Halococcoides cellulosivorans: one gene and its partners. The protein of the gene in region 1 binds, or shares a complex with, the protein of each later gene. Links are inferred from orthologs where the notes say so. Each region holds a gene or a part of one and is shown in the gene's direction. Other genes may lie near its edges. The genes, in order: HARCEL1_RS10770, HARCEL1_RS03355, HARCEL1_RS09260, HARCEL1_RS09255 and HARCEL1_RS03385.

Evidence for each region.
Region 2: HARCEL1_RS10770 (region 1) and HARCEL1_RS03355 share a complex: the UniProt entries of both Methanocaldococcus jannaschii proteins name them as parts of the RNA polymerase complex. The link is inferred for Halococcoides cellulosivorans from one-to-one orthologs.
Region 3: HARCEL1_RS10770 (region 1) and HARCEL1_RS09260 share a complex: the UniProt entries of both Methanocaldococcus jannaschii proteins name them as parts of the RNA polymerase complex. The link is inferred for Halococcoides cellulosivorans from one-to-one orthologs.
Region 4: HARCEL1_RS10770 (region 1) and HARCEL1_RS09255 share a complex: the UniProt entries of both Methanocaldococcus jannaschii proteins name them as parts of the RNA polymerase complex. The link is inferred for Halococcoides cellulosivorans from one-to-one orthologs.
Region 5: HARCEL1_RS10770 (region 1) and HARCEL1_RS03385 share a complex: the UniProt entries of both Methanocaldococcus jannaschii proteins name them as parts of the RNA polymerase complex. The link is inferred for Halococcoides cellulosivorans from one-to-one orthologs.

Annotation. Positions count from the first base shown.
Region 1 is NZ_CP028858.1:2,166,054-2,172,522, forward strand. Bases 1,552-4,488 are described here. They hold HARCEL1_RS10770 (DNA-directed RNA polymerase), read left to right. Parts: upstream 1,552-2,699; coding sequence 2,700-3,278; downstream 3,279-4,488. Other genes in these bases: HARCEL1_RS10755 (winged helix-turn-helix domain-containing protein), read right to left, coding at 1,552-1,560; HARCEL1_RS10760 (cupredoxin domain-containing protein), read left to right, coding at 1,730-2,257; HARCEL1_RS10765 (PIN domain-containing protein), read left to right, coding at 2,315-2,698; spt4 (transcription elongation factor subunit Spt4), read left to right, coding at 3,271-3,474; HARCEL1_RS10780 (GTP-dependent dephospho-CoA kinase family protein), read left to right, coding at 3,477-4,070. In the rest of the region: HARCEL1_RS10745 (translation initiation factor IF-2 subunit gamma), read left to right, coding at 1-706; HARCEL1_RS10750 (hypothetical protein), read right to left, coding at 779-1,081; more of HARCEL1_RS10755, read right to left, coding at 1,216-1,551; HARCEL1_RS10790 (UvrD-helicase domain-containing protein), read left to right, coding at 4,515-6,350; HARCEL1_RS10795 (DUF555 domain-containing protein), read right to left, coding at 6,458-6,469. UniProt on the Methanocaldococcus jannaschii protein: DNA-dependent RNA polymerase (RNAP) catalyzes the transcription of DNA into RNA using the four ribonucleoside triphosphates as substrates.
Region 2 is NZ_CP028858.1:694,329-700,595, forward strand. What follows is about bases 3,533-6,267. They hold HARCEL1_RS03355 (DNA-directed RNA polymerase subunit D), read left to right. Parts: upstream 3,533-4,395; coding sequence 4,396-5,139; downstream 5,140-6,267. Other genes in these bases: HARCEL1_RS03345 (30S ribosomal protein S4), read left to right, coding at 3,533-4,011; HARCEL1_RS03350 (30S ribosomal protein S11), read left to right, coding at 4,014-4,394; HARCEL1_RS03365 (50S ribosomal protein L18e), read left to right, coding at 5,353-5,703; HARCEL1_RS03370 (50S ribosomal protein L13), read left to right, coding at 5,700-6,137; HARCEL1_RS03375 (30S ribosomal protein S9), read left to right, coding at 6,131-6,267. Outside these bases: HARCEL1_RS13935 (TGS domain-containing protein), read right to left, coding at 388-630; HARCEL1_RS13715 (hypothetical protein), read right to left, coding at 548-1,279; HARCEL1_RS03330 (OBG GTPase family GTP-binding protein), read right to left, coding at 1,346-2,458; HARCEL1_RS03340 (30S ribosomal protein S13), read left to right, coding at 2,981-3,505; more of HARCEL1_RS03345, read left to right, coding at 3,502-3,532. UniProt on the Methanocaldococcus jannaschii protein: DNA-dependent RNA polymerase (RNAP) catalyzes the transcription of DNA into RNA using the four ribonucleoside triphosphates as substrates.
Region 3 is NZ_CP028858.1:1,870,424-1,873,290, forward strand. It holds HARCEL1_RS09260 (DNA-directed RNA polymerase subunit B''), read left to right. Parts: upstream 1-587; coding sequence 588-2,147; downstream 2,148-2,867. Other genes in the region: HARCEL1_RS09255 (DNA-directed RNA polymerase subunit H), read left to right, coding at 359-586; HARCEL1_RS09265 (DNA-directed RNA polymerase subunit A'), read left to right, coding at 2,260-2,867. UniProt on the Methanocaldococcus jannaschii protein: DNA-dependent RNA polymerase (RNAP) catalyzes the transcription of DNA into RNA using the four ribonucleoside triphosphates as substrates. The Rpo2 subunit (Rpo2N and Rpo2C in this organism) is implicated in DNA promoter recognition and in nucleotide binding.
Region 4 is NZ_CP028858.1:1,866,017-1,872,395, forward strand. The notes cover bases 3,533-6,379. They hold HARCEL1_RS09255 (DNA-directed RNA polymerase subunit H), read left to right. Parts: upstream 3,533-4,765; coding sequence 4,766-4,993; downstream 4,994-6,379. Other genes in these bases: HARCEL1_RS09235 (DNA topoisomerase I), read left to right, coding at 3,533-3,577; HARCEL1_RS09240 (hypothetical protein), read right to left, coding at 3,592-4,017; HARCEL1_RS09260 (DNA-directed RNA polymerase subunit B''), read left to right, coding at 4,995-6,379. Outside these bases: HARCEL1_RS09230 (redox-regulated ATPase YchF), read right to left, coding at 1-887; more of HARCEL1_RS09235, read left to right, coding at 1,082-3,532. UniProt on the Methanocaldococcus jannaschii protein: DNA-dependent RNA polymerase (RNAP) catalyzes the transcription of DNA into RNA using the four ribonucleoside triphosphates as substrates.
Region 5 is NZ_CP028858.1:699,669-704,139, forward strand. Bases 1-2,983 are described here. They hold HARCEL1_RS03385 (DNA-directed RNA polymerase subunit K), read left to right. Parts: upstream 1-1,395; coding sequence 1,396-1,572; downstream 1,573-2,983. Other genes in these bases: HARCEL1_RS03365 (50S ribosomal protein L18e), read left to right, coding at 13-363; HARCEL1_RS03370 (50S ribosomal protein L13), read left to right, coding at 360-797; HARCEL1_RS03375 (30S ribosomal protein S9), read left to right, coding at 791-1,189; HARCEL1_RS03380 (DNA-directed RNA polymerase subunit N), read left to right, coding at 1,202-1,396; eno (phosphopyruvate hydratase), read left to right, coding at 1,589-2,794. Outside these bases: more of rpsB, read left to right, coding at 2,984-3,620; HARCEL1_RS03400 (hypothetical protein), read left to right, coding at 3,689-4,315; HARCEL1_RS03405 (DUF4260 domain-containing protein), read left to right, coding at 4,400-4,471. UniProt on the Methanocaldococcus jannaschii protein: DNA-dependent RNA polymerase (RNAP) catalyzes the transcription of DNA into RNA using the four ribonucleoside triphosphates as substrates.

The DNA of each region.
Region 1 (6,469 bases):
TCCGATCGTCCCGATCAGCGCCCAACAGGAGGTCAACACCGACCTGCTGATCGAGGCGATCGAAGAAGAGATCCCCACGCCCGAGCGCGATTCCGACGCCGACGCCGAGTTGCTCGTCGCCCGGAGTTTCGACATCAATCGTCCGGGTGCGACGCCCGATCAGTTGACGGGCGGCGTCGTCGGCGGCACCCTGCTCAGCGGCGAACTCACCGTCGACGACGAGATCGAACTCGTGCCCGGCCGCGAGGTCGAGTCCGGCGGGCAGACGACCTACGAGTCGATCACGACGACGCTCCGGTCGCTCCAGGCCGGTGGCGACCCCGTCGACTCGGTCCGTCCGGGTGGGCTGCTCGGCGCGGGCACCGGCCTCGACCCGTCGCTCACCAAAGGCGACGCACTCGCGGGCCAGGTCGCCGGCCCGCCGGGGACGCTCCCGCCCGTGCGGGACAAATTCACGATGAAGATCGACCTGCTCGATCGCGTCGTCGGCGCAGACGGTGACGTCGACGAGGTCTCGACGGGCGAACCGCTGATGTTGACGGTGCGCACGGCGACGACGGTCGGATCGGTCACGAGCGCGCGCGGCGGCGAGGCCGAGGTCGCGCTCAAGCGCCCGGTCGCCGCCCGAGAGGGCGCGAAGATCGCGATCAACCGCCGCGTCGGGTCGCGCTGGCGGTTGATCGGCATCGGCACGCTCGACGGCTGAAAGACCACCTTCCTTCGGGCGCACGCCCGGTCGTCCCACCCAGGCAGTCACGTCGCTCGACCCGGCCCGGTTTCACAGGACGACGGCGTACACGACTGCGAGGAGAGCGATCGCGACGAGCGCACCCTCCTCGTGCTGGACGCCCAGAACGCGCGGATTGATGAGCCCGTAGACGCCCACCGCGAAGACGGGCACTGCGAGACTCCCGAGCACCGTAACCGTCGTCGACCCCCCTGCGATCGAGCGGGCACCCGCCACGACGAACGGTACTGTTAGCACGACGAAACACGCCGCGTAGAGGCGACCGCGAATGCGATGGCCTCCCTCCGGCCGATCCGTGAGCCGACGCATGGCCGAGACGACGACCCACGCCACCTTGGTCCTTCTCGTCACGTCGACGGGGCTGCTCGTCGATCTGCGTCGAGCGCCGCGTCGGTGCCGTCCGCCCGGTCGCCGTGGGCGAGCGCGCGAGGATCGCGATCGAGTGCCGCGTCGGCACCGGCGGCTGATCAGTCCTCACCGACGTCGTCCCAGAGTTCGTCGACCCGGTCGCTGGGGTCGCCACGGTCGATATTCCGGAGGTCGAGCCCGTCCGCTTCGACGTCGAGTTCCAGTCGGTCGATCACGGTTTCGTACACCTGGTGGTGGTTCCCGTCCGGGTCGATATGCGTGTGCTCGACGAGCATCTCCGCCTCGACCATCTCCGAGACGCGGCGGTAGATCGTCGATTTCGCGACGCCACACTCGGTTTCGAGGGTCCGCACCGAGGCTGGCGATCGCCCCGCGACGACCAGAATCTCTCGAACGACCGGATCGCCAAGCAGGTCCAGGACGGTGTCGGCCTCGAAGGTCACAGGACCGACTGTATCGGCGTCGAGCGGTTAAGCGTTCGCCAGCCCCCGGCCGAGAGTTGCCGGTTGCGTGTGCCTCACTTGTCGTGACTGCGTGCCCTGCTCCTGTGAGCGTGACACACGACACGGTCCACCACGCCTCGGTCGTGCGTGGGCCGCATGGAGGTGACCGATGGACGCGACAGCAGTGACGCGACGGCAGTATCTCGCGAGCACCGGCGGCCTCGCCGTCCTCGGACTCGCCGGCTGTTCGTCCGGCGACGGCGGAGCGGGCCCGGACGGCAGCACCGTCGAGATGGTCAGCAACGGCGACGGCCACCACTTTCACCCGCACGTCCTCCGGATCGAACCCGGCGAGACGGTCACCTGGACGCTGGAGAGCGGCGTCCACACCGCGACGGCGTACGCGTCGGCCAACGATCGCCCGGACCGAATTCCCGAGGCTGCGGCGGCCTGGGACAGCACCACCATCGCGGAGGAGGGCGCGGAGTTCACGAAGACCTTCGAAATCACGGGCGTCTACGACTACTTCTGTCGACCCCACGAGGCCGGCGGGATGCTCGGGTCGATCGTCGTCGGGGAATCGAGCGACGGCCCGGGGCTGGCTGCCCCGCAGTCCGCCCTCCCAGAGGGTGCGCGGACGAAGATCGAATCTTTGAATCACGAGGCCACGGAGGGCGAGAGCGATCACGATCACTGACGCGACAGCCCGGTCGATCCGAAACGGTCAACTGGCTCGACGGCGACCGTCCGTCGGATGCCCCCCACAGTCGTCCTCGACGCGAACGCCCTCATGGCGCCCGTCGAGGTCGGCGTCCGCGTCTTCGACGAGTGCGACCGCCTGCTCGGGAATCCCGACTACGTCGTCCCCGCGGCCGTCCACGCGGAACTGGAACGACTCGCCGCGGGCAGTGGCGAGGCCGCGACGGCCGCCGGCGTCGGCCTCGACCTGGCCGAGCGGTGTACGATCCGCGAGACGCCCGCCGAATCGGGCGATCAGGCCGTCGTCGACCTCGCTCACGAGCCCGGCGTCACCCACGTCGTCACCAACGACGCCGCGTTGCGGCGGGTGTTGCTCGACGCGGGCGTTCCGGTAGTTAGTTCAAGGGGCCAGCACAAACTCACGCTCACTCGACCATAACATGTACAAACGCGTCAGACTCCGGGATACCGTCGAGGTGCCCCCCGAACACCTCGACGACGTGACTCCGGAGCTCATCACGAAGCTGCTGCGGGACAAACTCGAAGGACGCCTCGACGAAGAGGTCGGATCGGTCGTCTCGGTGATCGACGTCCACGACATCGGCACGGGCGCGGTCGTGCCCAACCAGCCCGGCGTCTATTATACCGCCGAGTTCGACGCGATCACGTTCGACCCCCACATGCAGGAAGTCGTCGACGGCGAGGTCGTCGAAGTCGTCGAATTCGGCGCGTTCGTCGGCCTCGGCCCGGTCGACGGCCTCCTGCACGTCTCACAGATCGCCGACGAATACCTCGCCTACGACGGCGAGAATCAGCGGTTGGCCTCACGCGAGGACGACAAGGCCCTCGGCGTCGGCGATTCGGTGCGCACACGGATCGTCACCAAATCGATCGACGAGCGCAACCCGCGGGACTCGAAGATCGGCCTGACGGCCAAACAGGTCGGCCTGGGCAAACTCGGCTGGCTCGACAGCGAGTACGAGGCCCGCCAGGCACAGACGGGTGAGGCCGATGGCTAAGCGACTCGTCTGCCGGGAGTGTCACCGCGTCCAGGACGCCGAAATCACCGAGGGCGACGCCTGCATGGCGTGTGGGTCGAACTCGCTGACCGAAGACTGGGCGGGCTACGTCGTGATCGGCCACCCCGAGGACAGCGAGATCGCCACCGAGATGGAGGTCACCGAGCCCGGAAAGTACGCGCTGAAGGTCCGCTAACCGTGTCCGCGCCCGACGATCGCTCCGACGTGCTCGTGAGTGTCCCGGATCAGCTTCGGGACGACCTGCGCGAGGCGCTCGGCCCGGTCTACGAGGACGCGGCGGCACTGCTGGCCGACGTCGACGGCCCGATCGCCGCGGTGGGCGACATCGTCACCTACCACCTCCTGGAGGCGGGTCACTCACCCGCGCTCGCGCTCGTCGACGAACGCACCGAGCGGTCGGCCGTCGAGGAGACGGTCCTGGAGTCGGTCCGTCCGGACCAGGGTGGGCCCGACGCGTGGTTCGATCAGCGCATCGAGACCGCGAACCCCGCGGGCACGATCACGACGGCGCTGCTCGAAGCGATCGAGGTGGGCCTGACCGTCCCCGAGCAACGCGTGCTCGTCCGTGTCGACGGCGAAGAGGACCTCGCGACCCTGCCCGTCGTCGCGCTCGCGCCGTCGGACTGGACGGTCGTGTACGGCCAGCCAGACGTCGGCATGGTCGCTGCCCCCGTCTCGACGGCGACGCGATCGACCGTCCGCGAGTTGATCGGTCGGATGGACGGCGAGTCCGAGCGCCTGCTCGACCGACTCGACACGAACGCGGCCTGAGATCGGTGTCACGGGCGGCGCCACGCCGTGAGAGCAATACTCAAGGATTAATACCCGGGGGGTCGAACGGATCCGGACAGAATGGACTTCGCCGTGCTCGTCGCCCGTGGCGTCTTGATCGTCATGCAGTTCGTCGTGTTCGGACTCTCGCTGGGCATCACGGTCATCAGCTTCCAGGCCTACCGCGATTCGGGCAGTGAGCGTCTCCAGTACGCCTTCATCGGCTTTGCCTTCCTCAGTATGGGCGTCGCGCTGGGGAACGTCGTCACCCAGATCGGGACGTCGGCCGGCGGATCCGAACTCCTCCAGGTGTTTTTCCACACGACGCGGATGGTTCCGTTCGCGGTCGGGTTCGCGGCGCTCTACGTCTCGCTGTACCGCTAGTCGGCCGTCTGGAGCCAGAAGTCACGTCGTTTATAGGACTGGAGCGCGTCTAGATGTGCAATGACCGACGGAACGCACGTGACGCGACTGTTCGGGGGGCCGGGGAGCGGGAAGACGACGGCACTGCTCGACCGGGTCGAAGAGATCCTCGACGGTGACGTCGACGTTCGAGACATACTGGTCGTCTCGTATACCCGGGCGGCCGCGGCGGAGATTCGCGAACGCCTGGCCGAGCGGTTGGACACGACGCCTCGGCACCTCCAGGGCAACGTCTGTACGATGCACGCGAAAGCGTACGAACTGCTCGATCTGTCGAGTGCCGACGTCGTCGACGAGTCCGCCAAGGAGGCCTTCTGTGACGAGTTCGGGATCGACTACGAAGACGAAAACGACAGTTCCCGACATCGCACCGCCCGGTCGACGACGATGGGCAACAAGATCATCGCCACCAGCCAGTGGCTCCAGCGGACCGGTCGCGACGTCGCGGACTGGTACGACGTCCCCTTCCAGTGGAACGACGACGAAGTGCGTCTCCCGCCGGAGATCGACGACAACGCCCAGACCGGCAACAAGTACACCCCGACCTGGCCCAGCGACGACGACCGCGTGGACGTCCCCGAGGCGATCCGGGCCTGGCGCACCTACAAGGGTGACAACGGCATCGTGGGCTTCGCAGACATGCTCGAACGGGTCGCCCAGCGCTCGCTGGTCCCCTCGGTCGATTACCTGGTGATCGACGAGTTCCAGGACATCACGACGCTGCAACATCAGGTCTACCAGGAGTGGAAACCGTACGTCGACACCGTCCTGATCGCCGGTGACGACGACCAGGTGGTCTACGCCTGGCAAGGCGCCGACCCCGATCTCTTGCTCGACGAACCGGTCGACGAGGACGTCGTCCTCCCCAACTCCTATCGGTTGCCCTCGAAGATCCTCGACGTCGTCAACCGCGAGGTCGAACACATCGACAAACGCCAGGACAAGGACCTCGACCCGCGCAAAGAGGGCGGCACCGTCGAGGCCGTGCGCCGGCCCTCGATGCTCGAAGTCGTCCGGAACGTCCGGGGGACCGTCGAGGAGACCGACGGGTCGATCATGCTCCTCTTTCGGGCGCGCTATCAGATGTTTCAGTTCATGGACGAGTTCATCGACGAGGGGATCCCCTTTAGCGTGTTGACCGATCAGCGGATGTGGACCGATCGGCTCACTCAGTACGTCCGCGGGATCGAAAACCTCGATTCGGGCGAGGAACTCACCGCGCTGCAGGCCCGCCGCCTGGCCGATATGTTCGCAGACTCGGCGTTTGGGACGGGCGAGCGTGACGACCTGTTCGACGCCATCGACGAACTGACCGATGCCGCCGAGACGGACGATCTGACCGAGATTCCGATCGATCCGGATCTGATCGACGAGCACGTCCCGTTCGCACCCGATCCGAGCGCCGCGGCGGACATGCTCCGGAAGGTCACGAGTTTCCAGGAGTCCTCGATCGAGGCGTACTTCGCTGGCGACTATCAGGGGATGGATCCGAACCGCGTCCGCGTCGGGACGATCCACTCCGCAAAGGGTCGTGAGGCCGATCACGTCCTGCTCGCGACCGACCTCACCGAGAAGGTCGTCGAGCAGATGGCCGCGACCGTCCGCCAGGAGAACATCGACGTCGAGGGCGTCGAGGAGTTCACCAAGACCACCTCGCCCGTCCCGACGCTCACCGACAACGAGCGACGCGTGTTCTACGTCGGGATGTCACGCGCCCGCGAGCGCCTGGTCATCCTCGAAAATCTCGTCGACGGCGCGCCGACGCTGCCGATCGACGTGTTGTTGACGAACGGGCCGACCGAGGAAGACCCCCAGACGCTGATCGACGAGAGCGAGCGCGTCGCGCCGACGCACTGAGACGGGAGTCGCCCTCGACCGGCGAGAATTACGGCCGGCGAAACGGCTCCCGACTGGCCCGGATCGGTCGTCACGAAAAATTACCGCGGGCGGCCCCCGGACGCCGCTCAGGCCTCGGC
Region 2 (6,267 bases), 1.5 Mb from region 1 along the record:
CAGTCGTTTGCTGCAGTTATTGGTTGTATCGACGCCTTCGGCGGATTTGAGCTTTTTCGAAAGGCATTCTGGGAGGCGTATATTGCATTAAAGTAATATATTTTTGAATATAATGGCTGATTGGGTGACCAAATACGGTCCGTCGACTGAAACTCGGACGGACGTGCAGGAAGTTCGCTTGATCGAGGTGGGGGCGCTGCTAGAGTTGCTCGAAACTCGCCTCAGAGAGCCAGCGTTCACGCTCGGACCGAGTGGGGCCGAGGAACCTGGTGTCCAGGACTTCTTCGCGGAAAGTGGAACCCTTTCGACGGCGGATGTTCAGGAACGACTTAGCCGATAAGCGCCCGCATCGGCTGCTGACTGAGTGATTGCACTGAGTCGGTTCCCTCACCGATCGGTGACGATTCGAAGCACGTCCTCGTCGCGGAGTTCGTGGTCGGGGCCGACCTGCTGGTCCTCGTGCTGGGCGCTCTCGCCCCGGACGCGGCCGAACTGGAACCCGTCCTCGAAGCGGCCGCTGAGTTTCGCACACGCGTCGCTCGTGCGGTCACAACGCCGCGAACACGATGCCGACGACGATCGACCCGAGTGCGAGGCCGAGATAGATTCCGGCTCGCGCGATTGGGCCACGGAGGAGCGACGGTCGACGGTCGAGAAACGTTTCCGGGGTCGCGTCGACGACGAACGCGTCCGGGCCGCCGACGACGAGGTCTCCGTCTCGCCGTTCGACGGTCCCGTGGACACAGCCGGTCGTGCCTGCCGGCACGTACCGCTGTTCGTATCTGACGACGCCTGAGCCCTCCGGTTCCGGGAGCCACTCCTCGGCCACGAACGCGCGTACGTCTGCCGGGAGGTCCTCGGGGGTGTCGTCGAACAGCAGGGAACTCCGATACCGGTCGGTGTGATCGCTCGTCGTGAGGACGTCGATCGCCTCCGGATCGACCGCGACCGACGTCGATTCGCCCTCGACGGTAAAGGGGGTCACGAGGGTCTCGTTCGAGTACGGGACCGCGTTGTCGCTCGGGCCGAGATAGACGTCCAGGAAGACGGCGACGCAGTCGCCGATCCCGATCGGGATGTCCAGCGGGTCTGGGGCGTCGAGCGTCCCGACGACGGTCGCTTCCTCGCCGGGCGAGACCGCCGACGGCGGCACCGGGGTCGTTGCCTCGATCCGGCGGCGGCGCCGATACTCGCGGTGCCCACGGCGCAGCTCTCGCCCTGCGAGATAGACCGCGGCGAGGCCGGTGGCGACGGCCACGATTCCGAGATACAGAAACATCTCACCACGTATTGTTCTGAGCGCCGACATAATGCTGACGGTTGCTCGTCAGCCTGACGCCCGGGCTCACCGATCGGTGACGATCCGGAGGACGTCTTCGTCGCGGAGTTCGTGGTCGGGCCCGACCTGCTGGTCCTCATGCTGGGCGCTCTCGCCGCGGACGCGCCCGAACTGGAACCCGTCTTCGAACCGCCCGCCGAGTTTCTCGCAGGCGTCTTCGACGGTGTCGCCCGCGCGGAGAATCAGCGGTTCGTCGTAGTCGACCCCGCGACCGGGCTTGTCCATGTAGATCCGGATCAGGCCGAGTTCCTCCCAGATCCGATCGGTCAGCCCGTCGAGACCGCGTTCGTCGGTCGCCGAGATGAAAATCGCCTCCTCGGGATCGACACCCACCTCGCGCAGATCCGCCTCGACGCCTTCGATCAGCCCCGGTTCGAGGAGGTCGGCTTTGTTGACCGAGACCAGCGAGGGGAGGTACTCACGGTTGTCCATCAGGCCGTCGATGAGTTCGTCGACGGTAATCTGCTCACCGATCGTGAGGACCGCGTTGACGTAGCCGTGCTCGCGGACGACGCTCTTGATCGTCTCCTCGTCGAGCTCCAGATCGACGGTCGCGTTCACCTCGATGCCGCCCTGCTGTTTGACTCGAATCGACACCCGCGGGGGCTCGGTGTCCAGCCGAACCTTGTTCGCATACAGTTCGTCGCGCAGGCGCTCGTACTGTTCGATCTCGAACGCCGAGAGCACGAACAAGACGAGATCCGCGGTCCGGACGACCGAGAGCACCTGGGTCCCGCCGCCGCGGCCGTCGGCCGCGCCCTCGATCAGGCCCGGCACGTCGAGCAACTGGATGTTCGCGCCGCGATACTGGAGCATGCCGGGGTTGACCGACAGCGTCGTGAACTCATACGAGCCGACCTCGCTGTCGGCGTTCGTGAGGGCGTTGATCAGCGTGGACTTCCCGACGCTGGGAAAGCCCACGAGCGCGACCGTCGCGTCGCCGGTCTTCTCGACGGCGTATCCGGGACCGCCGCCGGACCCCGACTGCTGGACTTCGAGCTTCTCTTTCTTTTCCGCGAGTTTGGCCTTGAGCCGGCCGATGTGCGCCTCGGTGGACTTGTTGTAGGGCGTGCTGGCGATCTCCTCTTCGAGTTCCCGGATCTCCTCCTCGAGCCCCATCGTCAGGCTCTCCGTCGGTCCCGATCAAAAACGTGTTCTTCGGGGCCGGTCCGGGTGTGGGCTCACGTGGACTCCCGAAATACCGATCGGACACGAAAAGAGGCGGCTCTACTCGTCGAGTTCGTCGAACAGCTCACGATCCTCTTCGATAATCCGACGAACTCGGGCTCGGAGGTCTCGTGAATCGTCGTCCGGCGATTCTTTCAACGTCGTAAATATCCCTATGCGGGCTGGGATAGAAAACGTTTGAACATCGAGCTACCGAGCCATCGGAGGTCTGCCCCTTTTCAGGACCCCGTCAGCCCGTGACGCCGTGCCCGTCGTTCGGTGGCCTTAAGTGAGGGGACGCGAACAGACAGTCACGCATCGTGCAGGGAGACCGGCTCCCGAGTCCCACAGCGGGCGTCAGTACCAGACAGCGCGTCGTGGTAGCCAAGCGGCCCAAGGCGCATGGTTGCTAACCATGTGGCGTGAAGCCTCCGGGGTTCGAATCCCCGCCACGACGGTTCACCACACCCACACATGAGTGCAGACAACCCAGACGCGGACGAGAGCGAGGACGAGGATCTTCGCTACTTCGTCCGGATCGAACAGACAGACCTCGACGGGACGAAATCCGTCGAGCGTGCCCTTTCGGACATGGACGGCATCGGCCGTCGGGCCGCTCGACTCATCGCCGACGAGGTCGGCATCGACCGACGCGAGACGCTCGGCCGGCTCGAAGACGACACGATCGAGTCGATCGTCGATCACGTCGAGAACTTCGCTGACCACGTCCCCGAGTGGATGGCCAACCACCAGAACGACTTCTTCTCCGGTGAGACGACTCACGAGATCGGCAACGACCTCGAACTCACCCGACGACAGGACGTCAACCGGATGAAGATGATCGACTCCTACAAGGGCGTTCGCCACAAGCGCGGCCAGAAGGTTCGTGGCCAGCGCACCAAATCGACGGGCCGGTCCGAAGGGACGATCGGCGTCAACGTCGAGGCCATCAAGGAAGAACAGGCCGAGATGGAAGCCGCAGAGGAGGATGACGAATGAGCCTCGGATCCAACACCGCCTTCTACGAGACGCCGAACCACCCGTTCCAGGGTGAACGCATCGCAGACGAGAGCCGTCTCGTCGGTGAGTACGGGCTGAAGAACAAACAGGAGCTCTGGCGCGCCCAGTCCGAACTGCGTGGCTACCGCCGCGAGGCCCGAAAGCTTCTCGGCCGGTCGGCCGACGAACGCGAGGCCGAGGAGTTCCTCAGCCGGTTGAAGCGGCTGGGCATCCTCGACGAGCAGGACAGTCTCGACGACGTCCTCTCGCTCGAAGTGACGGACGTGCTCGAACGCCGCCTCCAGACGGTCGCCTACCGGAAGGGCCTGGCGAACACGATCGATCAGGCCCGACAGTTCGTCACCCACGGTCACGTGACGATCGAGGGCCAACGCCAGACGCGTCCCTCCCGGAAGGTCGCCGTCGCGGAGCAGACTCTCGTTTCGTTCGACGAGCACAGTCCGCTCGCGGACGAACTCCACCCCGAACGTGCGGAGGAAGCCTGATCATGTCCGACTCACGATGGGCGGTCGCTCACGTACACGCATCGTTCAACAACACCATCATGACTGTGACTGACCTCACGGGCTCGGAGACGCTGGCGAAGTCCTCCGGTGGGACCGTCGTCAAGCAGAACCGCGACGAGGCCTCGCCGTATGCCGCGATGCAGATGGCCGAGGAAGTCGCCGAGAACGTCCTCGCGCAGGGCATCGACGGCGTCCACGTCCGTGTCCGCGGCCCCGGTGGGAACGAGCAGACGAACCCGGGTCCGGGCGCGCAGGCCACGATCCGGGCACTCGCCCGTGCGGGCCTGGAGATCGGTCGAATCGAAGACGTGACCCCGATCCCGCACGACGGGACGCGCAGTCCGAAATCGAGCGGGTTCTAGCATGGCCGAGTACGACGTCACGTTCATCGAGCACGACCACGATCGCGCCCGGTTTCTCGTCCGGGGCATCACGCCCGCGTTCGCGAACGGCATCCGCCGCGCGATGGTCGCGGACGTGCCCACGTTCAGCGTGGACACGATCCGCGTCATCGAGAACACCAGCGTGATGTTCGACGAGCAGATCGGCCTCCGTCTGGGGCTGGTCCCGCTGACGACCCCCGAGTCGGGCTACGTCGAGGGTGACACCGTCACGCTCTCTCTGGACGTCTCCGGGCCGGCGACGGCCTACTCGGGCGATCTGGTCTCGACGGACGAGGCGATCGTGCCGGCCAACGACGAGATTCCGGTCATCGACCTCAAAGAAGACCAGCGGATCGAACTCGAAGCCGAGGCGGTGCTCGACTCCGGGCGGACCCACGCCAAACACCAGGGTGGCGTCGCGGTCGGCTATCGACACCTCCAGCGTGTCGTCGTCGAGGGCGACCGGGAGGCCTACGCCGACGACGAACGCCAGATCGTGCGCGGCGTCGTCGAGGACGACGGCGAGTTGATCCCGACCGAGGAGTTCGATCACGACCTGACCGAACTGTACCCGGACAAAGCAGTCCACGTCGAGGACATCGAGAACGCGTTCGTGTTCCACGTCGAGACCGACGAGTCGTTCTCGGCGGAACGCCTGGTGCTCGACGCCGTCGAATCTCTGGGGAATCGCGCGGACCAATTGAACGACGCAGTCCAACTGTAAGATGACTCACCACACCCCCGAGACGACCGGCGCTGCCCGAGACGGTGCGAGCGTCGCGTCCGTCCCGACCGAAAGGGGTATGTGGGTCGATCGGAAACCAATCGATGCGCGCAGGGATAGCCAAGTCAGGCCAACGGCGCAGCGTTCAGGGCGCTGTCCCGTAGGGGTCCGCAGGTTCAAATCCTGCTCCCTGCACTTTTCAGGAGGGACGTTATGAGTAATACTAATTCGAGACTCCACAGTCTCATCGCCGACCTGAAGGCGGCCGCCCGGCGGTCCGGCGGGGACGTCTGGGGCACGGTCGCAGACCGACTCGAGAAACCCCGGCGCACACACGCCGAAGTCAACCTGGGGCGGATCGACCGCTACGCCCAGGACGACGAGACCGTCGTGGTGCCGGGCAAGGTCCTCGGGGCTGGCGCACTCCAGACGGAGGTTCGCGTCGCCGCAGTGGACTTCTCCGGGACGGCTGAGACGAAGATCGAACAGTCCGGCGAGACGCTCTCGCTCGAAGAAGCCCTCATCCGCAACCCCGAGGGCTCGAACGTCCGGGTGATCCGATGAACGCCAACACCTTCGAGGCCGACGCGGTGATCGACGCCAAGGACTGCATCCTCGGGCGGGTCGCCAGCACGGTCGCCGAACGCGCGCTCGACGGCGAACGGATCGCCGTCGTCAACGCCGAAGACGCCGTCATCACGGGTGACGACGAGGACATCGTCGAGACCTTCCGGACCCGTGTCGAGATCGGCTCCGATCGGGGGCCGCGCTCGGTCAAGCGACCGGACGCGCTGTTCAAGCGATCGATCCGGGGAATGTTGCCCCACAAGAAGCCTCGCGGTCGGACCGCTCTGGAGAACGTCCGGGTGTACGTGGGCAACCCCTACGACGACTCCGGGACGGTTCTGGAGGACACCTCGCTGGATCGGCTCTCGAACATCCGGTTCGTCCAGCTGGGCGAGGTCAGCGAACGCATTGGAGGCTCCGTGACATGGTAACGAACACCTCAGGCAAGAAGAAGACCGCCGTCGCCCGCGCGACCGTCTCCGAGGGTGACGGCCGCGTCCGTATCGGTTCCCGCCCGGTCGAACTGGTCGACCCGGAGCTGGCGAAACTCAAGATGCTCGA
Region 3 (2,867 bases), 300 kb from region 1 along the record:
GATCGATCACCCCGTTCGCAGAGACGGGATCGAATGGCAGTCGCTTCGCTCACCACGATGTTCCTCACAGAAAGCGCCCGAGGCGGGATTTGAACCCGCGTCACGACCGTGACAGGGTCGTATGATGGGCCACTACACCACCCGGGCTTCCATTCCATGCTTCGCGGACGGAGACATAAGCCTTCCCTCTCGGGGTCGGCGTGAGTCGGCGTCCCGTGGGGCGATTCGACACGCCAATTCCCCCGCTGCGGGCGACCGCTCGCCACTGACCGGCCGAAACGGACTTGACAACCGTTAAGTAGCCGCCGGCGGTACCCGCCTGTAGTATCTCGAAGCGGATTCTCCGACCCCCCAACCCATGGTCAATGTAAGCGCCCACGAACTCGTGCCCGACCACAGCATCCTCGACAGCGACGACCTCGAGGACGTGCTCGCGGAGTACAACATCCGAAAGACCGACTTGCCGAAGATCGCGTCCGACGACCCGGCCCTGCCCGAAAAGGCCGACGTCGGTGACGTGATCCGCATCATTCGGGACTCGCGAACGACAGACACCGCCGTCAACTACAGACTCGTGACCGAATAACATGGATCAACACGACCGCCGCACGATCTCACGGGAGTACTTCTCGCGGGAACGACTCGCAGACCATCACTTCCGGTCGTTCAACGGCTTCCTCGACCGGGGCATGCAGGAGGTCGTCGACGAGAAGGCGACCATCGACACCGACATCGGTGACAAGGAAGGCGAAGAGCCCGTCTGGGTCGAACTCGGTGACGTACGCATCGTCACCCCGCGCGTGCGAGAGGCCGACGGGAGCGAGGAACTGCTCTACCCCCAGGAGGCCCGTCTGCGGAACATCACCTACGCCGCCCCGGTGTTCATGGAGATGGCGATCGTCAAGGGCGGCGAAGAGGAAGAGGAACGCGTCGTCGACCAGACCGAGACCAAGGTGGGCCAGATGCCCGTCATGGTCGGGTCGAACAAGTGCAACATCGCGGGGTTCAATCGCGAGGAACTGATCGACATCGGCGAAGACCCCGCCGACCCGGGCGGGTACTTCCTGGTCAACGGCTCCGAGCGCGTCCTGATGACCAGCGAAGACCTCGCGCCCAACAAGATCCTCGCGGAGTACGACACGAAGTACGGTGACGAGATCCAGGTCGCGAAGACGTTCTCCCAGCGGCGGGGGTACCGTGCGCTCGTCCTGGTCGAGCGCAACCGTGAGGGACTGCTCGAAATTTCGTTCCCCTCGGTCTCGGGGAGTGTCGATTTCGTCACGCTCGTGCGCGCGCTCGGCCTCGAAAGCGACGAGGAGATCGTCCACCGCGTGAGCGACGACCCCGAGATCGTGAAGTTCATGCTCGAAAACCTGGAGGCCGCCGACGTCCACTCCACCGAGGAGGCCATCGAGACGCTCGGGCAGCGCGTCGCCGCCGGGCAGGGCAAAAACTACCAGCTCAAACGCGCGAACTACGTCATCGACCGGTATCTCCTGCCCCACCTCCACGAAGAGGGCGTCGACGACGAGGAGGTCCGGATCAACAAGGCGTTCTATCTCTGCCGGATGGCCGAGGCGTGTTTCGAACTCGCACTCAATCGACGGGATTCCGACGACAAAGACCACTACGCCAACAAGCGCCTGAAGGTCTCTGGCGATCTGATGCGCGACCTGTTCCGGACCGCGCTAAACAAGCTCGCCCGCGACGTGAAATACCAGCTCGAACGGGCGAACATGCGGAATCGCAACCTCTCGGTCTCGACGGTCGTTCGCTCGGACGTCCTGACCGAACGGCTCGAACACCCGCTCGCGACGGGCAACTGGGTCGGCGGTCGATCCGGAGTCTCTCAGCTCGTCGACCGGACGGACTTCATGGGTGTACTCAGCCACCTCCGCCGACTGCGCTCGCCGCTCAGCCGGTCACAGCCACACTTCGAGGCCCGCGACCTCCACGCCACGCAGTGGGGTCGGATCTGTCCCTCCGAGACGCCCGAAGGGCCGAACTGTGGGCTGGTGAAGAACTTCGCGCAGGCGATGGAGCTCTCCCAGCACGTCGAGGACGAGAAGCCGCTCAAGCGGACTCTCTCGGAGATGGGCGTCGAGGGCGTCCCCGGCGTGACCGACGACATGCCAGCAGACGACTGATGGGTCGCGTGCACGCGCCACGCGACTCCCGTATCGATTGCCGACCGGCGACCGACGACAGCGGGGACCGACGGTCCCCACACAATCGGGCTCCGCCCGACGACACCAACACATGAGTACGGGCCATTCCCCCCAGGAAATCGGGTCGATCAGCTTCGGGCTGATGGACCCCGAGGAGTATCGCGACATGAGTGCCACGAAGGTCATCACCGCCGACACCTACGACGACGACGGGTTCCCCATCGACATGGGGCTGATGGACCCCCGACTCGGCGTCATCGACCCCGGGCTGGAGTGTAAGACCTGCGGCAAGCATTCCGGGTCGTGTAACGGCCACTTCGGTCACATCGAACTCGCCGCACCGGTGATCCACGTCGGGTTCGCGAAGTTGATCCGACGCCTGCTCCGGGGCACCTGTCCCGAGTGCTCGCGGCTGAGCCTCACCGAAGACGAGCGCGAGGACTACCGCGAGAATCTGAAGCGCACGAAAGCCCTCGACGGCGATCCGACCGACGTGATGAAAGCCGGGATTCGCGACGCGCGCAGTCGCGACCGGTGTCCGTTCTGTGGCACGCCCCAGAACGACATCAAACACGAGAAGCCGACCACCTACTACGAGGTCATCGACGTCCCCCACGAGGAGTACCCCGACCGGGTCGTCGAGGCGATGGAAGGCGGCGAGGACCGCGAGCGCACGACGCCCGAGGACCTCGCCGAGGA
Region 4 (6,379 bases), 300 kb from region 1 along the record:
TACTCGTCGAGCAGCGCAGCGATCTCGTCGAGCGCGTCGCGTTGCTGGGCAGCGGGATCACCCAGAATGTCGAACGTTGCGTCGCCGGGGTCGTAGTCGATCAGGTCCGCCTCGGCCGCGCGCCGGAGCGCGCGCTCGCTCTCGGCGCTGGCGGGGACGACCCGCTCGGCCGCGTCGGCGAGCCGATCGAGCGTCTCGGGGTCGGCGGCGTCGGCTTTGTTCGCGACGACGACCATCGGTTTGGTGCGTGCGCGGATCTCCCGGGCGAGGTCGCGCCGATCGGCGTCGGTCCAGGCGATGGGGTCGGGGTCGTACTCCATCCCGCGGAGGATGCGCGCGACGTCGGTCGCGGTCGCGCCGATGCCCGTACAGAACTCGGTGAGCGCGTCCTCGAAGTCGAAATCGGGCGATCGCGCCTGGCGCTCGATGCCCTCCCAGTTGTCTGCGACGACGCTCGCGAGCCAGCGATCGAGTTCCTCCGCGACGAAATCGACGTCGTCGACGGGGTCGTGACTGCCGGGTTCGACGGGTTCGCCCTCGCTATTTGTCGCGCCCGACGCGTCGACGACGTGCAAGATCACGTCGGCGTCGGTGAGTGCGTCGAGGAACTGATTGCCCAGGCCACGGCCCTCGTGTGCGCCGGGGACCAGCCCCGCGACGTCGAGCAGTTCGACCGGGACGTAGCGTGTGCCGTCCCGGCAGTTATCACTGTCACATCGCGCCGCGCGGTCGAGACAGGGGCAGTCGGTGCGGGCGTAGCTGACACCGCGGTTCGGGTCGATCGTCGTGAAGGGGTAGTTGCCCACGTCGACGTCGGCGCGAGTCGCGGCCTCGTAAAACGTCGACTTGCCGGCGTTGGGCTTGCCAGCGAGCGCGACGGTGATCATGGTTCGGGGTCGGCGGCGGCGCGCAAGTCGGTTGCGGTCGATCGGCATGCGGGCCGGTCGAGGCCGTCCCGCTCGAACCACTTCCCGTCTCCTCCCCACCACACCCATCGAGACTCGACGGCCCGAAAGTGATAAGAACGCCACTCGCCGTATCCCTGCCCGATGACTGCGGTTGTGCCAGCCGGTGAGTGCGTATGCGGCTGATCGTCACCGAGAAAGACAACGCCGCCGAGCGCCTCGCTGCGATCCTCAGCGACGGGCGCGCGTCGGTCGAGCGCCGCGGCGACGTCCCCGTCCGGACGTGGGGCGACAGTAGCGTGATCGGGCTCTCGGGTCACGTCGTCGAGGTGGACTTCCCGCCCGAGTACGGCGAGTGGCGCGACGTCGAGCCCGTCGAGTTGATCGACACCGACGTGATGACTCGCCCGACCCGCGAGGACATCGTGGGGACGCTCCAGACGCTCGCGAGTGACGCCGACGACATCGTCATCGCGACCGACTACGATCGCGAAGGTGAGCTCATCGGGAAGGAGGCCCACGACCTCGTCCGCGACGTGACCGACGCGCCGATCGAGCGCGTTCGCTTCTCCTCGATCACCGAAGGCGAGGTCCGCGAGGCGTTCGAGACGCCCGATTCGCTGGATTTCGATCTCGCAGCGGCGGGCGAGGCCCGCCAGATCATCGATCTGGTGTGGGGCGCGGCGCTGACGCGGTTTCTCTCGCTGGCGGCGGGCCAGTTGGGCGAGGATTTCATCTCGGTCGGGCGCGTCCAGAGCCCGACGCTCAAGCTCTTGGTCGATCGCGAGCGCGAGATCGAGGCGTTCGATCCCGACGACTACTGGGAGATCTGCACCGATCTGGACGTCGAGGGCACCGCCCTCGAAGCCCAGTACTTCTACGACGACGAGGGCAGCGAGGCCGAGCGGATCTGGGACGCCGATCGCGCCGCACAGGTCGTGGAGGCGCTCCGGACGGCAGACAGCGCGGCGATCACGACCGTCCGCCGGCGCACCCGCACCGATCGCCCGCCCGCGCCGTTCGACACGACGGCCTTCATTTCGGCGGCGGGATCGCTGGGCTACTCCGCCCAGCGCGCGATGTCGATCGCCGAAGAGCTGTACACCGAGGGGTATCTGAGCTACCCGCGGACCGACAACACGGTCTATCCCGACGATCTGGACGCGCGCGAGCGCATCGCCGATTTCGAGGGGACGGCGTTCGACGAGTCGGTCGAGCGCCTGCTCGCCCGCGAGGAGATCGATCCGACGCGTGGCGACACCGAGTCGACCGACCACCCGCCGATCCACCCGACCGGCGAACTGCCCGATCGTGGCGACATCGGCGAGGACGCCTGGGAGCTGTACGAACTCGTCGTGCGGCGCTTTTTCGCGACGTGTGCGGGGCCCGCCGAATGGGAGCACCTCCGGATCGTCGCGACCGCGACCGGCGACGAAGACCACCAGTTGAAGGCGACGGGCAAGCGCCTGCTCGAAGAGGGCTATCACGCGGTCTACCCGTATTCGGGGGCGAGCGAGCACCATCTCCCCGACCTCGACGAAGGGCAACGCGTCGCGATCGAAGGGGTCGATCTCCAGACCAAACAGACCCAGCCGCCGCGCCGGTTCGGCCAGTCGCGGCTGATCGAGCGCATGGCCGACCAGAACCTCGGGACGAAGGCGACCCGGCACAACATCATCGAGAAGCTGTACGACCGGGGCTACGTCGAGAACGACCCGCCCGTGCCGACCGCGCTCGCCCGCGCGGTCGTCAGCGCCGCCGAAGATCACGCCGAGCCGATCGTCACCGCCGCGATGACTGCCGAACTGGAGCGGGACATGACCGCGATCGCAGACGGCGAGAGCAGTCTCGACGCCGTCACCGACGAGTCCCGCGAGATGCTGCACGAAGTGTTCGATGCACTCCACGAGTCTCGGGAGGCGATCGCGGACGAACTCCGATCGTCGCTCAAAGACGACCGCCGACTCGGCCCGTGTCCGGAGTGTGGCGAATCACTCCTGATCCGCCGGAGTCGACAGGGCTCGTATTTCGTCGGCTGTGACGGCTATCCCGACTGTGAGTTCACCCTGCCGCTGCCCGATGCGGGCGAGCCAGTCACGATCGAGGAGTCGTGTACGGATCACGACCTCGCCCACGTCAAACTGCTCGACGGCCGGGACACCCGCGTCCACGGCTGTCCATTGTGTCACGCCGAGACCGCCGCCGAGAGTGAAGACCGCGTGATCGGGCCCTGTCCGGAGTGTGGCGAGACCCACGGCGGCGAACTCGCGATCAAGCGCCTCCGCTCGGGGTCACGACTGGTCGGCTGTACACGCTATCCCGACTGTGAGTACTCCGTCCCCGTGCCCCGCCGTGGGGAGATCGCGATCGACGACGAGGATCGGTGTGAGATCCACGACTTGCCCGCGATCGCGATCGTGAGCGACGATGACGACGATCCGTGGGAGTTGGGCTGTCCGATCTGTAATTTCGAGGCCTACCAGGCCGAGCAGGCCCCCGACGAGTTGGAAGATCTGAACGGCGTCGGGCCGGCGACCGCCGACAAACTCGCGTCGGAGGGCGTCGAGTCGCCGGACGACCTCGTGGAGCTGGACGCCGAGGGCCTCGCCGAGGCGGTCAGCGGCGTCAGCGCCGATCAAGTTCGGGAGTGGCAGGCCGAACTCGGTGTGTGAGACTTTTTCGATCCCTAGAGGAGCCAGCCAAAGAGCAACGGCGAGAGCAACAGCGTCAGCGGCACCGCGATCCAGACCTCGCCCGCGCGCACGTCGTATTGACCGATGGTTTCCTCGACCGGCGTGTCCTCCAGGTGGCCCACGAGAAACTCGAAGCCGACGGTGAGGGCCGTCCACCCGACGCCGATCGCGAGGCGTTCGGCCAGCGTGTGAGCCTCTCCGAACGACGCGAAATAGAGCCCAGCGATCGTGAGGATGATCGCGACGAGCATCGCCGTGCTGATCCGGTGCGCGCGTCGCTCGGAGTATCGTGCGGTCAGCACCGTCTCGCGAAAGATCCCGTTCGCGACGGCCGTAACCGCGAGGACGAGCCAGACGATCGCCGGGAGCGCGAACGCTCCGGGATCGATCCCCCACGTGGACTGCAAGAGTGCGTCCATAGCGGGGGTTCGACGGCCGAGTGTTTAGCGATGGCGGCGGCCAATCGATTAAATTGTCGCCAAATGCAGCCCAAAAGACGCCCGAGGCGGGATTTGAACCGGATGCAGACGTGCTCGTTCGCTTGCTCACTGCGCGCGACTGCCAGGGTTCAAATCCGCACCGGTCGCTCTACTCGTCACGTTCTTCCGTTACAATAACGCCCGGAGCGGGATTTGAACCCGCGTCACGACCGTGACAGGGTCGTATGATGGGCCACTACACCATCCGGGCTCGCACCCTCACTTTCCGGGACGGCATATTAAGACTTTCTTCTGGCCCTCGACCACACGCAGGCTCCGGGGTCACGGAGTCTTTATCAGTCAAAGCGGAACGGACCGGAAGCCGACCCAGATCGATCACCCCGTTCGCAGAGACGGGATCGAATGGCAGTCGCTTCGCTCACCACGATGTTCCTCACAGAAAGCGCCCGAGGCGGGATTTGAACCCGCGTCACGACCGTGACAGGGTCGTATGATGGGCCACTACACCACCCGGGCTTCCATTCCATGCTTCGCGGACGGAGACATAAGCCTTCCCTCTCGGGGTCGGCGTGAGTCGGCGTCCCGTGGGGCGATTCGACACGCCAATTCCCCCGCTGCGGGCGACCGCTCGCCACTGACCGGCCGAAACGGACTTGACAACCGTTAAGTAGCCGCCGGCGGTACCCGCCTGTAGTATCTCGAAGCGGATTCTCCGACCCCCCAACCCATGGTCAATGTAAGCGCCCACGAACTCGTGCCCGACCACAGCATCCTCGACAGCGACGACCTCGAGGACGTGCTCGCGGAGTACAACATCCGAAAGACCGACTTGCCGAAGATCGCGTCCGACGACCCGGCCCTGCCCGAAAAGGCCGACGTCGGTGACGTGATCCGCATCATTCGGGACTCGCGAACGACAGACACCGCCGTCAACTACAGACTCGTGACCGAATAACATGGATCAACACGACCGCCGCACGATCTCACGGGAGTACTTCTCGCGGGAACGACTCGCAGACCATCACTTCCGGTCGTTCAACGGCTTCCTCGACCGGGGCATGCAGGAGGTCGTCGACGAGAAGGCGACCATCGACACCGACATCGGTGACAAGGAAGGCGAAGAGCCCGTCTGGGTCGAACTCGGTGACGTACGCATCGTCACCCCGCGCGTGCGAGAGGCCGACGGGAGCGAGGAACTGCTCTACCCCCAGGAGGCCCGTCTGCGGAACATCACCTACGCCGCCCCGGTGTTCATGGAGATGGCGATCGTCAAGGGCGGCGAAGAGGAAGAGGAACGCGTCGTCGACCAGACCGAGACCAAGGTGGGCCAGATGCCCGTCATGGTCGGGTCGAACAAGTGCAACATCGCGGGGTTCAATCGCGAGGAACTGATCGACATCGGCGAAGACCCCGCCGACCCGGGCGGGTACTTCCTGGTCAACGGCTCCGAGCGCGTCCTGATGACCAGCGAAGACCTCGCGCCCAACAAGATCCTCGCGGAGTACGACACGAAGTACGGTGACGAGATCCAGGTCGCGAAGACGTTCTCCCAGCGGCGGGGGTACCGTGCGCTCGTCCTGGTCGAGCGCAACCGTGAGGGACTGCTCGAAATTTCGTTCCCCTCGGTCTCGGGGAGTGTCGATTTCGTCACGCTCGTGCGCGCGCTCGGCCTCGAAAGCGACGAGGAGATCGTCCACCGCGTGAGCGACGACCCCGAGATCGTGAAGTTCATGCTCGAAAACCTGGAGGCCGCCGACGTCCACTCCACCGAGGAGGCCATCGAGACGCTCGGGCAGCGCGTCGCCGCCGGGCAGGGCAAAAACTACCAGCTCAAACGCGCGAACTACGTCATCGACCGGTATCTCCTGCCCCACCTCCACGAAGAGGGCGTCGACGACGAGGAGGTCCGGATCAACAAGGCGTTCTATCTCTGCCGGATGGCCGAGGCGTGTTTCGAACTCGCACTCAATCGACGGGATTCCGACGACAAAGACCACTACGCCAACAAGCGCCTGAAGGTCTCTGGCGATCTGATGCGCGACCTGTTCCGGACCGCGCTAAACAAGCTCGCCCGCGACGTGAAATACCAGCTCGAACGGGCGAACATGCGGAATCGCAACCTCTCGGTCTCGACGGTCGTTCGCTCGGACGTCCTGACCGAACGGCTCGAACACCCGCTCGCGACGGGCAACTGGGTCGGCGGTCGATCCGGAGTCTCTCAGCTCGTCGACCGGACGGACTTCATGGGTGTACTCAGCCACCTCCGCCGACTGCGCTCGCCGCTCAGCCGGTCACAGCCACACTTCGAGGCCCGCGACCTCCACGCCACGCAGTGGGGTCG
Region 5 (4,471 bases), 1.5 Mb from region 1 along the record:
AGGAGGGACGTTATGAGTAATACTAATTCGAGACTCCACAGTCTCATCGCCGACCTGAAGGCGGCCGCCCGGCGGTCCGGCGGGGACGTCTGGGGCACGGTCGCAGACCGACTCGAGAAACCCCGGCGCACACACGCCGAAGTCAACCTGGGGCGGATCGACCGCTACGCCCAGGACGACGAGACCGTCGTGGTGCCGGGCAAGGTCCTCGGGGCTGGCGCACTCCAGACGGAGGTTCGCGTCGCCGCAGTGGACTTCTCCGGGACGGCTGAGACGAAGATCGAACAGTCCGGCGAGACGCTCTCGCTCGAAGAAGCCCTCATCCGCAACCCCGAGGGCTCGAACGTCCGGGTGATCCGATGAACGCCAACACCTTCGAGGCCGACGCGGTGATCGACGCCAAGGACTGCATCCTCGGGCGGGTCGCCAGCACGGTCGCCGAACGCGCGCTCGACGGCGAACGGATCGCCGTCGTCAACGCCGAAGACGCCGTCATCACGGGTGACGACGAGGACATCGTCGAGACCTTCCGGACCCGTGTCGAGATCGGCTCCGATCGGGGGCCGCGCTCGGTCAAGCGACCGGACGCGCTGTTCAAGCGATCGATCCGGGGAATGTTGCCCCACAAGAAGCCTCGCGGTCGGACCGCTCTGGAGAACGTCCGGGTGTACGTGGGCAACCCCTACGACGACTCCGGGACGGTTCTGGAGGACACCTCGCTGGATCGGCTCTCGAACATCCGGTTCGTCCAGCTGGGCGAGGTCAGCGAACGCATTGGAGGCTCCGTGACATGGTAACGAACACCTCAGGCAAGAAGAAGACCGCCGTCGCCCGCGCGACCGTCTCCGAGGGTGACGGCCGCGTCCGTATCGGTTCCCGCCCGGTCGAACTGGTCGACCCGGAGCTGGCGAAACTCAAGATGCTCGAGCCGTTCCGCATCGCCGCCGACGACCTGCGCGAAGCCGTCGACGTCGAGGTGACCGTCGAGGGCGGTGGCGTGATGGGCCAGGCCGACGCGGCCCGGACCGCCATCGCGCGCGGCCTCGTCGAACACACCAACGACGCGGAACTCCGGGACGCCTTCATGTCGTTCGACCGCACCCTGCTGGTCAACGACGTGCGCCAGCCCGAGGCCAAGAAGTGGGGCGGTCCCGGCGCCCGCGCTCGATACCAAAAATCTTACCGCTAAGGTGATCGGAACATGATGGTACCGGTCCGATGTTTCACCTGTGGCACCGTCGTCGCCGACGAGTGGGAGGAGTTCAAAGACCGCGCCCGCGAGGGCGACGAGGATCCCGAAGCCGTCCTGGACGAGCTCGGGGTGGACCGACACTGCTGTCGGCGCATGCTCGTCTCGCATAAGGACCTCGTCGATATCGTGGCCCCCTACCAATAATGCCCCCCCAAACGACCAGCAGATACGAGAAAGCCCGTATGCTCGGCGCGCGGGCGCTGCAGGTGGCATACGGGGCACCGGTACTGATCGACACCGACCAGACCCAGCCGATCCTCATCGCCGCCGAGGAGTACGACGCTGGCGTCCTCCCGTTTACGATCAACAGAGAGCAATAGCGAATACACTCAATCCATGACACTTATCACCGACGTACGACTGCGACGCATCCTCGACTCGCGCGGAAACCCGACCGTCGAAGCGGAAGTCACCACCGAGAACGGTGGCTTCGGCCGCGGTGCGGCCCCGAGCGGTGCCTCCACGGGCGAGCACGAAGCGATCGAACTGCCGGCGAGCGAGGCCATCGCGACGGCCCGCGACCACGTCGTCCCCCGCCTGGAGGGCGAGGTGTACGCCGCCGACCAGCGCGCGGTCGACGGTGTGCTCCACGCCGCCGACGGCACGGAGAACTTCTCGGAGATCGGTGCGAACTCCGCGGTCGCGATCAGCATGGCCGCCGCGAAGGCCGCGGCCGACGAACTCGGCCTCCCGCTGTACCAGCACCTCGGTGGCGCGTTCCGTGGTGACCAGTTCCCCACGCCGCTGGGCAACGTGGTCGGCGGTGGCGAACACGCCGAGGAAGCGACCAACATCCAGGAGTTCCTCTCGGCTCCGGTCGGCGCACCGAGCGTCACGGACGCGATCTTCGCGAACGCGGAGGTTCACGACCGGATCAGTTCGATCCTCGAAGAGCGAGGCATTCCCTGTAACAAAGGCGACGAGGGCGCGTGGGCCCCGCCGATCGGCGACGACGAGGCCTTCGAGGTCCTCGAAGAGGCCACCAACGAGGTCGGCGAGGAGTTCGGCTTCGAAATTTCGTTCGGCCTCGACATGGCCGCCGCGGAGATGTACGACGCCGACGCCGACGAGTACGTCTACGAGGGCGAGTCGAATCGATCGACCGACGAGCAGATCGACTACGTCGTCGAGATGGTCGAGGAGTACGACCTCGCCTACGTCGAGGACCCCCTCGACGAGAACGACTTCGAGGCGTTCGCGGAACTGACCGACCGGGTCGGCGACCAGACGCTGATCTGTGGCGACGATCTCTACGTGACGAACGTCGAGCGCCTGCAGGAGGGCATCGACCTGGGGTCGTCGAACTCGATTCTGATCAAGCCCAACCAGATCGGCACGCTCTCGGACGCGGTCGACGCGATCGAACTCGGTGCCGAGAACGGCATCGAGTCGGTCGTCTCGCACCGCTCCGGTGAGACCGAAGACACGACGATCGCACACCTGGCCGTCGGCGCCGCCGCGCCGTACATCAAGACCGGAACGGTCGCCGGCGAGCGCACGGCCAAGCTGAACGAACTCATCCGCATCGAGGAGTCCGCCTGATATGAGCGACGACGAGGAGCAAGCCCAGACCGAGGAATCGTCCGACGACGCGCCAGTCGTCGAAGAATCGCCCGACGAGACCGTCGGGGACGAAATCGTCGAGGAGGCCGCCGAGGCCCAGGCCGCCGCCGAAGCGGCCGACGAGGATGACGTCGAGCCTGCGGGAGACGAGACCGAGGGCGCCGATACGGCGCCTTCGGACGCCCCCGCGCAGCCCGCCGAGGACGTCATGCCCGAGGGCGAGGCTGCGGACCTGCTGATCCCCGTCGAGGACTACCTCGGCGCGGGGGTCCACATCGGGACCCAGCAGAAAACCGACGACATGGAGCGGTTCATCCACCGCGTCCGGACCGACGGCCTCTACGTCCTCGACGTCAGCCGCACGGACGAGCGCATCCGCACGGCCGCGAGTTTTCTCGCGAACTACGACCCCGAGCAGATCCTCGTGGCCTCCTCGCGGCAGTACGGCCGCTACCCGGCCGAGAAGTTCGCGGACGCCGTCGGGGCCCGCGCCCGGACCGGCCGATTCATCCCGGGGACGCTGACCAACCCCGACTACGAGGGCTACATCGAGCCGGACGTCGTGGTCGTCACCGACCCGATCGGTGACGCTCAGGCCGTCAAGGAAGCCATCACGGTCGGCATCCCGGTCATCGCGATGTGTGACTCCAACAACACCATCGGGAACGTCGATCTCGTGGTGCCGACGAACAACAAGGGCCGCAAGGCGCTGTCGGTCGTCTACTGGCTGCTCGCCAACGAGACGCTCGACCGCCGCGGCGCCGAACCGGCGTACGCGCTGGCCGACTTCGAGAGCGACCTGTAGACTTCGGGCGGCTTGCTTCTCGTCGCTCGGTTCGTGAGTCTGAAACGCCTGTCTCTCCTGGCGGTACTGTGACCGACATCGAGCCAATAGCGTGGACAGAGGGTGGCTACGCCGACCCGGAACGTGACCTCGACGCCGCGAGCGTCGCTGAGATGGCCCATCAGAGTGCCCACCTCCTCCATCAGCACGGCCTCCGCGCGGGCGGGCGCCTCGCCGTGGTCGACGGTGTGGGCCCGTCGCTGCCTGCCGTGCTCGGGACGCTCGCGGCCTGGAGCCTGGGCGCACGCGTGTGCGTCGAGCCTGGCGACGCCGACGTCGCCTTCGCGCCGACCGGCCACGCCCTCGACGCCGACCCGGCCCGTCGGGTCGTCCGGTACGGCGGTGATCCGCCACCCGACGCGATCGGCTTCGAGCGCCACCTCTGGGGGGAGAACACCGTTCCGCCACCGGAATCTGTCGGCCCGGAGACGCCGGCGGTCGACGGGGTCGATCACGCGACGGTCGCCGCGGCGGCCCGCGCGGTCGCCGCGGAGTCCGACGCCGAGCACGTGACGATCGAGGGATCGATCGACGGGCCCGCCGCGCTCGTCGCCGCGTGCGCGGTGCCGGTCGTCGCGGGCCGCTGGGTGGGGCCAGAGGGGACTCCGATCGACCGCGAGCGCGTGGAGCGCGCGCTCGACGAGGCGTCGGGGTGAACTGACCCCGGGTTCGATCGGTCGTCTCGACGCACCGTTCCGCCCGCCGCCAGCTTCAGGGCCGCTCGGGTCTGTCACTCGGATATGCAGCCACGAACGTTCCTTCGTCTCGACGGGGCCGCCGTCTTCGCGCTGGCGGTCGGCGGGTACCTCTGG